2 regions of the Bacillus sp. AFS053548 genome follow, and region 1 is predicted to be linked to the other one. Evidence: riboswitches for the same ligand, from Rfam matches in the RefSeq annotation. Region 1 holds a riboswitch; the other holds the start of a gene.

Region 1 (4,220 bases):
TACATTCGATTGCTCAATGATGAATTTAAGATTTAATGGATTAATAATTCCTTTTCCGGAACCGATTGGAGATGCACCTGGCATAATCGCATGTACTCCAAGTTCTTCTAGTCTTCTTGCAAGCACAACATCATCGGAAGTATAAGGTAATACAATAAATCCTTCGTTTAATAACATTTCTGAAGCTTTCAATGTTTCGATTGGATCGGGTAATAATGATTTATCACACCCAATTACTTCTACCTTGATCATATCGCACAAGCCTGACGCTTTTGCCAATCTAGCAATTCTAACTGCCTCTTCAGCGGTTTTTGCACCAGCCGTATTAGGTAATAATTTATATTTCGATAGATCTAATTGTTCAAGAAAATTTGGTTGAGATTCTTCAAAAATATTCATTCTTCTAACAGCAAAAGTTAGTATCTCGGCTTCCGATACTTCAACAGCTTCTTTCTGGACTTCAAATGAAGGGTATTTTCCTGTTCCTAATAATAATCTTGAATGAAACGTATGATTTCCTACTTTTAACATAATTAGCCACCACCTACAAAATGTATTAATTCTACAGAATCTCCGTTTGAGAGACGGGTTAACGGATACTGTTCTTTATAAATAATTTCTTTATTAACCTCGACAATAACAATTCGGTTTTCTAATTGATATTCATTAAGTAGATCCTGAATTGTACAGGTTTTGCTCGAAATATCGATATTCTTTCCGTTTAATCTTATTTCCAAATGCTTACACCTCCAAAGAGTTAAAATTAGCGATTGATTTTAAATGCTTCGATCCAGTTACGATCGACTTTCCGCTTAAGGATCAAATCTCGAATTAATTTTCCAGTAGCCGGTGCAAGCAATATTCCATTTCGAAAATGGCCGGTCGCAAATAAGATTTGATCTTCTTCTGGATGAGTACCAATAAAGGGATTATAGTCTATAGTTCGCGGTCGTAATCCTGCCCAAAATGAATCAATTTTCATGTCTTCAATTTCGGGAAGCATTTTTTTAGCGTTTCGTATTAATGACTCAACTCCCCCTAAACTAGGGTTCTCATTCCATTCGTTATCAATCATCGTAGCTCCGATGACAAGGCGTCCGTCATTCCTTGGAACAATATAATTTTGTTCATGGAACAGAGTATGCTTTAATGCAACTTTTTCACTTTTTACCGAGATGCATTCACCTTTAACGGGAATAATTTCGTGATGTAATCCAAGCTGTCCAAACAATGAATTACTCCAAACGCCACTTGCAACTACAATGGTTTTTGCTTCAAAATTACCATTTGTTGTTTTAATTAAATAATGTGAATCATTTTTTTGAATTTGAAATACATGTGTATAGTCAAAAATAGTTGCACCTAAAAGTTGAGCACCTTTACAAAATGCGTTACAGACAGAAACAGGTAATACATTCACGTCGTCTTCAATATAAGCTGCTCCAATAATGTTTGAATGGACACCAGGTATCTGCTTTTTTAACTCCTCCTGGTTATACCAAAGTGCCGAAGTTTGAGTGAGTAGGGGAGTTAATTGTTTTTTTTCTAATTCTGTATAAGCTAGTTTGAAAATGCCACCTTTTTTAAGTTCAATATCAATTCCACATAATTCTTTTAATTCTTCTTGAAGATGAAAATAAGTTAATTGACTGTTTCTTGCAAAAGTAAAAAATGACTCGGAGTGATCCCACTCGGAATGGGCACCAAGCATTCCAGCAGCTGCCTTAGTTGTTTTCTGTCCAACTTGCTGTCCTTCAAGAACTGCGACATTAATGTTTTCTTTCGCTAGATAATAAGCAATGGAACAACCTATTATTCCTCCACCAATTACTACCACATCAAATTTCTTGTTCATAAGCGAATTTGCACCTTTCAAAATATTGCAGCGCAGCTTCTAGAGGATTTTGAGCAGAAAATATGCCAGACATGACAGCAATACCATCAATGTCGTTCTCTTTTAGAACTTGGATATGTTCAGGTAATATTCCGCCGACTGCATAGATTGGTATAGTTAACGTTTTTTTCATTTCTGGAATTAGTTCAATTCCATTAGGTGTTAATCCATTTTTACACTCTGTTTCAAAACAATGACCGTACATAATATAGTCAGCTTTATCATTTTCTGCCTGTATTGCTTCAGTAAGAGTGTGAACTGATTTTCCTACTCGTAAATTAGGAAAATATTCTTTTACATCAACAAGTGGAAGACCATGTCCTGGCAAGTGAATATTTGATAGATTAGAGAAAATAGCTATATCTAATCGATCATTTAAAACAATTTTTTTCATATCTACTTTGTTCATTTTTAGTAGATTTAAGAGTGATATTAGCTCGATTGCCTTTTTCGATTTTTCACGAATATGTACATAGTCGACTGCATCGATTATTTGAATTATTTTTGTAGCAAGTACTTCGACTGAGTGCTGATCATCTGTAATTGCAATAAGTTCCATGTCCCAGCGCCTCTTTCATTAGCAAAATTTTTTCAAACAAAAAAACCACTTTCCTAAAAAAAGAAAGTGGTTACATTGCACGCAGGAAAAATATAAAATGCGCCACTTTCCTACGCAGGTACTAGCCTGTTCAGGTTTTGAGGGTTTAAAAGTAACTACTTTATTCTCAGCCCTTATCAAGGGATCCCCTAGTGATGAATATGTATGAAAATTAATCTTAGCATAGCATATAAAAAATAATATTCAATACTAAATATTTTTTACTAATCTATTTTTTTACCAGAAATTGGGCTTGAAGCATAATGAAATCAAGTATTTTTGCGAGTATAAAAAAGCTTAAATTTTTTTGAATTGGCCATTTCTGTAAAATTTTAGGGAAATAAAAGCATTTACATTTTAAAAATGAGGGTTTATATTTAGGTGGAACAATTTAATCGATTGACTAGGGGTGTCCAATTAGTTGGGCTGAGAGAGAAACGTGCATAAGTTTCTTAACCCTCAGGACCTGATCTGGTTCATACCAGCGTGGGGAAGTTAGAAATTTCTCATTAATGATTTCATAATTGTTAATGTAGTTTTACTAACATTTAGCCGGGTCTTAAATATAAGATTTCGGCTTTTTTTCATGCTTTAAATGGATTGGATTTCGTCCTTTTTAAACTAATTAAAAAGGGGAATGAAATCAAATGAACAATTCTGTAAATGAAATGAATTTTTCCATCATGTCTAGTTTTTCAGGGAGTAATAAGGTGTATGTTGAAGGATCTAGACCTGACATTAAAGTACCAATGCGTGAGATTCAATTAAGTCCAACAACTGGTACTTTTGGCGAAGAAGAAAATGCTCCAGTTAGAGTTTACGACACTAGCGGACCTTACACAGATTCAGCTAGCTCAGTTGATATTCGAATGGGACTTAAGGCGATTAGACAAAACTGGGTAATCGAGCGAAATGATGTTGAAGAGTATGAAGGGCGTGAAATAAAGCCTGAAGATAATGGATATAGAAAAGAGTCAGATCAACATAATGTTGAGGTATTTAAAGGGTTAAAAAGAAAACCATTACGTGCAAAGGATCATGGAAATATTACTCAAATGCATTATGCTCGTAAAGGGATTATTACACCTGAAATGGAATTTATTGCAATTCGAGAGAATGTTTCAGCTGAATTTGTTCGCGATGAAGTTGCAAAAGGAAGGGCTGTCATTCCATCGAATATTAATCACCCTGAAAGTGAGCCAATGATTATCGGTCGTAATTTTCATGTGAAAATTAATGCCAATATAGGTAATTCAGCCGTTACGTCCTCAATTGAAGAAGAAGTAGAAAAAATGACATGGGCTACTCGTTGGGGAGCGGATACGATGATGGATCTTTCTACTGGGAAGAATATTCATACAACACGTGAATGGATTATCCGAAATTCTCCAGTACCAGTAGGGACAGTTCCGATTTATCAGGCACTTGAAAAGGTTAATGGGATTGCGGAAGACTTAAGCTGGGAAGTATTTAGAGACACTCTAATCGAGCAAGCGGAACAAGGGGTAGACTATTTTACGATTCACGCGGGTGTATTATTACGATATATCCCATTAACGGCAAAACGAGTGACAGGAATTGTATCTCGAGGTGGATCTATTTTGGCTCAATGGTGTTTAGCTCACCATAAAGAGAATTTTTTATATACTCATTTTGAAGAAATTTGTGAAATTATGAAGCGTTATGACGTAACATTCTCTTTAGGAGATGGACTTAGACCAGGCTCAA
Region 2 (4,220 bases), on a different contig from region 1:
CGATCAGACATTAACAACGCTTCATCAATATTATGCGTTACTAATAAAATTGATCGTCGTTGCTCCTCCCATATTGATAAGAGCCATTGTTGCATTTCAAGTCTAGTGAACTCATCTAAAGCTGAAAAAGGCTCATCCATACACATGAACGACTGCGGTGCTAGTAGAGACCTTAAAAATGAAACTCTTTGTTTCATACCACCAGATAATTCATGAGGGTAAGCATTCTCATAGTTTTCTAAACCAGTTTTTTTAAGCCAGTCTCTTGCCAACTTTTCATCAGGTTTATGCTTTAATTCTTGTGACAAAACAATATTTTTTAATACTGTTCTCCAAGGTAGTAATGAATGATCTTGAGGCATAAAACTAACATGACCAAGTTCTCCATTTATTATCGACCCATTTAACTTTACTTCTCCGGAATCAGGTTTTAGTAAACCACCTATAAGATGAAACAACGTACTTTTCCCGCTACCAGATGGGCCTAAAATTGAAACAAATTCTCCCTCGTTTACATAAAGAGAAATATTCTCTAGAACTTGATGACCGCTATAACTCTTTGATAATTGTTCCACTTGTAATGTCATTTCCGTTTCTCCCCTTTAACTTTCCATTTAACAGTAAAACGTTCAATTACGACTATTAGGAAGAAGAAAAGCATACTTAAAAACATAATGATAAAAATTGAAACAAATACTCGATCTGTTCTAAATGAAGATGAAGCTAAAGTCATATACACCCCAATTCCAGATTTCGCTCCGAGCCATTCAGATATAACTGCCCCCATAACACTATAAGTTGCAGAAATCTTTAAGCCTGAAAAAATGGAAGGTAGAGAAAAAGGCAATTCAACTTTCCAAAAAATTTGTGATTTGGATGCTCCCGCCATTTTCATATAATTTATTAGTTCACTTGGTGTTTGTCGGAAACCATCTAAAGCTGAAACTGTAACTGGGAAAAAACAAACAAGAGAAATAATAATTAATTTAGGTAATACACCAAATCCAAACCAAATAATTAAAAGCGGTGCCAATACGATAATTGGTACATTTTGCGAAAGAATTAATAATGGGTAAAAAGCTTCCCTAACACCTGGAATTAAATGCAATAGAAATGCGATTAAAAATCCTAATAAACTACCAATTAACAATCCAATAATCGTTAATTGAATTGTAGAAGAAATATGAGGAAGTAGTGAATCAGATGACTTCATTCCTTCTTTAAAGATTGCGATCGGTCCTGGCAATAACCAAGATTCGATTTTCCAAATTTTAATACTTAGCTGCCAACAGATTAAAAAAAGCAGGATGACAACGATTGGTTGCCATCCTTTAATATTTTTTGATTTCATTAACGGTACTTCTCCGTTAACACATCCATCGTAATACCTTGTGGTTGATAAAGTATTTTCATTTGAGTTATAACATTGTGGCAACCTATTTCAATCATTCTTTCATTCATTTTTTGAACAACCATTAATAATTGATTCAAGTCGCCTTCCATAGTTGTTTCCAATGGTTGAACTTGATATTTTACACCTGATTCATCAATAATTTTAATTGCTTCATCAACTGCTGGAATAACATCCTCAATATTATTTGTTTTCGGTATAATTTGGACACTCATTAAAGTAGATTGCATTTTTGCTCCTCCTTATTTCGCTGGTAAGAAATCATTCGTAAATGCTTCTTTCGGCTTAAAGTTTCCTTCTAATAATTTATTTTCAGCTAAGAAATCAGCATAGTTTTTCCAAACTGATAACTTTTGCTCACCCCAACGGTCTGCATCATCTTTATATTTAGATGCTAACCATTCTTGGCTTTTTTCCACTAATTTTTTATCTAAATCTGGATTATCCTTTATTAAAATCGATGCAGCTTCTTTTGGGTTATCAATCGCAAAATTATATCCTTTTGATGCTGCAGCCACAAACGCTTTTACTATTTTAGGGTTTTTACTAATCATTTTTTCGTTTGTAGCTAAAACTGGAGTATAGTAATCTAGCTTTTTACTATAATCAGTTAAATAAATCATGTTTAATTTTTCTCCACGTAGCTCTGCTTCAATCCCTGTCCATCCTTGATAAATCCACGCAAAATCGATATCTCTCTTTACCGCTGTAAAGAAATCAGCATCACCCATATTAACGATATTTAACTTATTAACATTAGCATTTTCTTCTGACATAAGTGATTTTAAAATAGCCTTTTCAACCGGTGAACCCCATCCACCATATGTTTTTCCAACGAAATCTTTTGGAGACTTAATTTCTTTTTTCACTGGTGAAGCAAACCCAGAAGTATTATGTTGAATAATTGCTGCAATTGATACAATCGGTACATTTTGAACTCTTGCTTGTGTAATTGACTCTTGATAAGAAACTCCAAAATCTGCTTTACCTGATGCCACCAATTGGTCTGCACCTGTTTCTCCTGGGCTGATTATATCTACATCAAGTCCTTGTTCCTTAAAATAACCTTTTTCCTTTGCAACAAATAGCCCAGTATGATTTGTATTTGGCGTCCAGTCTAGTACGACTGTCACCTTTTTTAATTTCTTTGTCTTTTTAGTAGTAGCAGTTTTGTTTTGACCACACCCGGTTAACATTAAACAAATAGCTACTAAAAATACTACTAGTTTTTTCATTATCTATATCTCCTTTTTGTTTTTTGTTTATACAAAAAGAAAACGTCCGGATACTAACCCGGACGTAAATGCGCTGTAAAAAACATATCTAAAAAGAGATACTGTTCCCTACGCTGGCATCACCCAGATCAGGTTCTAAGAGTCAACACCTTAAGGATGCTATCTCAGCCAGCAACACTGGCTCCTCCACATTTTTCTCATATAAACTTCCCTCATTAATATAACAGATAATGATTGAATTTACGAATTATTTTTAACTTGTGTTTAAATGTTTTAATACTCTGTTAATAAGCACAATAAAACTATGAAATTTTAACATTTTTAAAAAGAGAATGATAAACAAAAATATCATTTCTTATAGTAAAATCTTAAATGAATAAAGAATATACTACATCAACAAATTATTAAGTAAAATGAGGGGATTTTTTGAATAAGCCAATCGGAGTCATTGACTCAGGTGTTGGGGGCTTAACAGTTGCCAAACAAATTATAAGACAATTACCTAAAGAGGACATTTTATATTTAGGCGATACAGCAAGATGTCCATACGGATCACGACCATATACGGAAATTAGAGAATTCACTTGGGAAATGACTAATTTTCTATTGGAGAAAGATATTAAAATGTTAGTCATCGCCTGTAATACAGCAACTTCAGTAGTCTTAAATGAAATGCGAGAAAAACTTCAAATCCCAGTCATTGGAGTTGTCCGCCCAGGTGCTAGAGCAGCAATAAAATTAACACAAAATGACCAAATCGGTGTCATAGGAACGAATGCTACTATTAATAGTAAAGCATATCATTCTGCACTAAAGCGAATTAATGACAAAGTTATAATTGAAGGTTTGGCATGCCCAGAGTTTGCTGGAATTGTTGAAAATGGGGACTACAATAAACCTGAAATATTTGAGATTGTTAAACACACTCTTGCACCGCTTATTGATTCAAATATTGATACCCTAATACTAGGTTGCACGCATTACCCATTATTAAGTCCAATCATCCAAAAAGTGATGGGACCATCAATCCAACTGATCAGCTCTGGTGATGAAACAGCTTTAGAAGTAAGTGCAATTCTGGATCAACAAAATATTTTATCTAACTCTGAAATCACTTCACATGAATTTTTTACAACTGGGGATCCAACCATTTTTAGTAAAATAGCTTCATCCTTATTCCAAGAACCGATGGAAAACGTAAAGTATATTAAACTATAAAAGTCAATAAACCACATTAAATGAAAAAAACCAACAAAGGCTTACTTTGTTGGTTTTTTTGTTTTTAAATTGGGGACGCTCTTCTATTTCAAAAAAACTATTCTTTTGTATTACTTGAAAAATAATCTTTAAGCATCGCATTGTTTTTTACAATATCATCTAATGTATATTGATCTAAAACTTTTAAAAATTGTTCTAATGCATTATTAAATATATGTTTTAAAGAACAAACAGGTGTAATAACACAAGTATTGCCGTGCTCAAAACATTCTACAATATTAAAGTCTTCTTCAGTTTTACGAATAATTTCACCGATATTTATTTCTGATGGTAATTTAGCTAAACGGATTCCACCG

The links. A riboswitch is a leader RNA that binds a small molecule or an ion and turns the genes downstream of it on or off. The one in region 1 is predicted to bind thiamine pyrophosphate.
Region 2: it holds a riboswitch for thiamine pyrophosphate, as region 1 does, so the genes downstream of both, CN946_RS05155 (ABC transporter substrate-binding protein) here and CN946_RS17950 (thiamine phosphate synthase) in region 1, are expected to answer to the same signal.

Annotation. Positions count from the first base shown of each region.
Region 1 covers NZ_NUHI01000034.1:31,191-35,410, forward strand. Annotated here, with positions in the region: gene CN946_RS17935 (thiazole synthase) at 1-531, opposite strand, end outside; gene thiS (sulfur carrier protein ThiS) at 534-737, opposite strand; gene thiO (glycine oxidase ThiO) at 764-1,855, opposite strand; gene CN946_RS17950 (thiamine phosphate synthase) at 1,839-2,453, opposite strand; TPP riboswitch at 2,544-2,653, opposite strand; TPP riboswitch at 2,888-3,002, shown strand; gene thiC (phosphomethylpyrimidine synthase ThiC) at 3,140-4,220, shown strand, end outside.
Region 2 covers NZ_NUHI01000008.1:46,951-51,170, reverse strand. Annotated here, with positions in the region: gene CN946_RS05170 (ABC transporter ATP-binding protein) at 1-587, opposite strand, end outside; gene CN946_RS05165 (ABC transporter permease) at 584-1,351, opposite strand; gene CN946_RS05160 (thiamine-binding protein) at 1,351-1,641, opposite strand; gene CN946_RS05155 (ABC transporter substrate-binding protein) at 1,654-2,646, opposite strand; TPP riboswitch at 2,735-2,844, opposite strand; gene racE (glutamate racemase) at 3,073-3,864, shown strand; gene CN946_RS05145 (RrF2 family transcriptional regulator) at 3,962-4,220, opposite strand, start outside.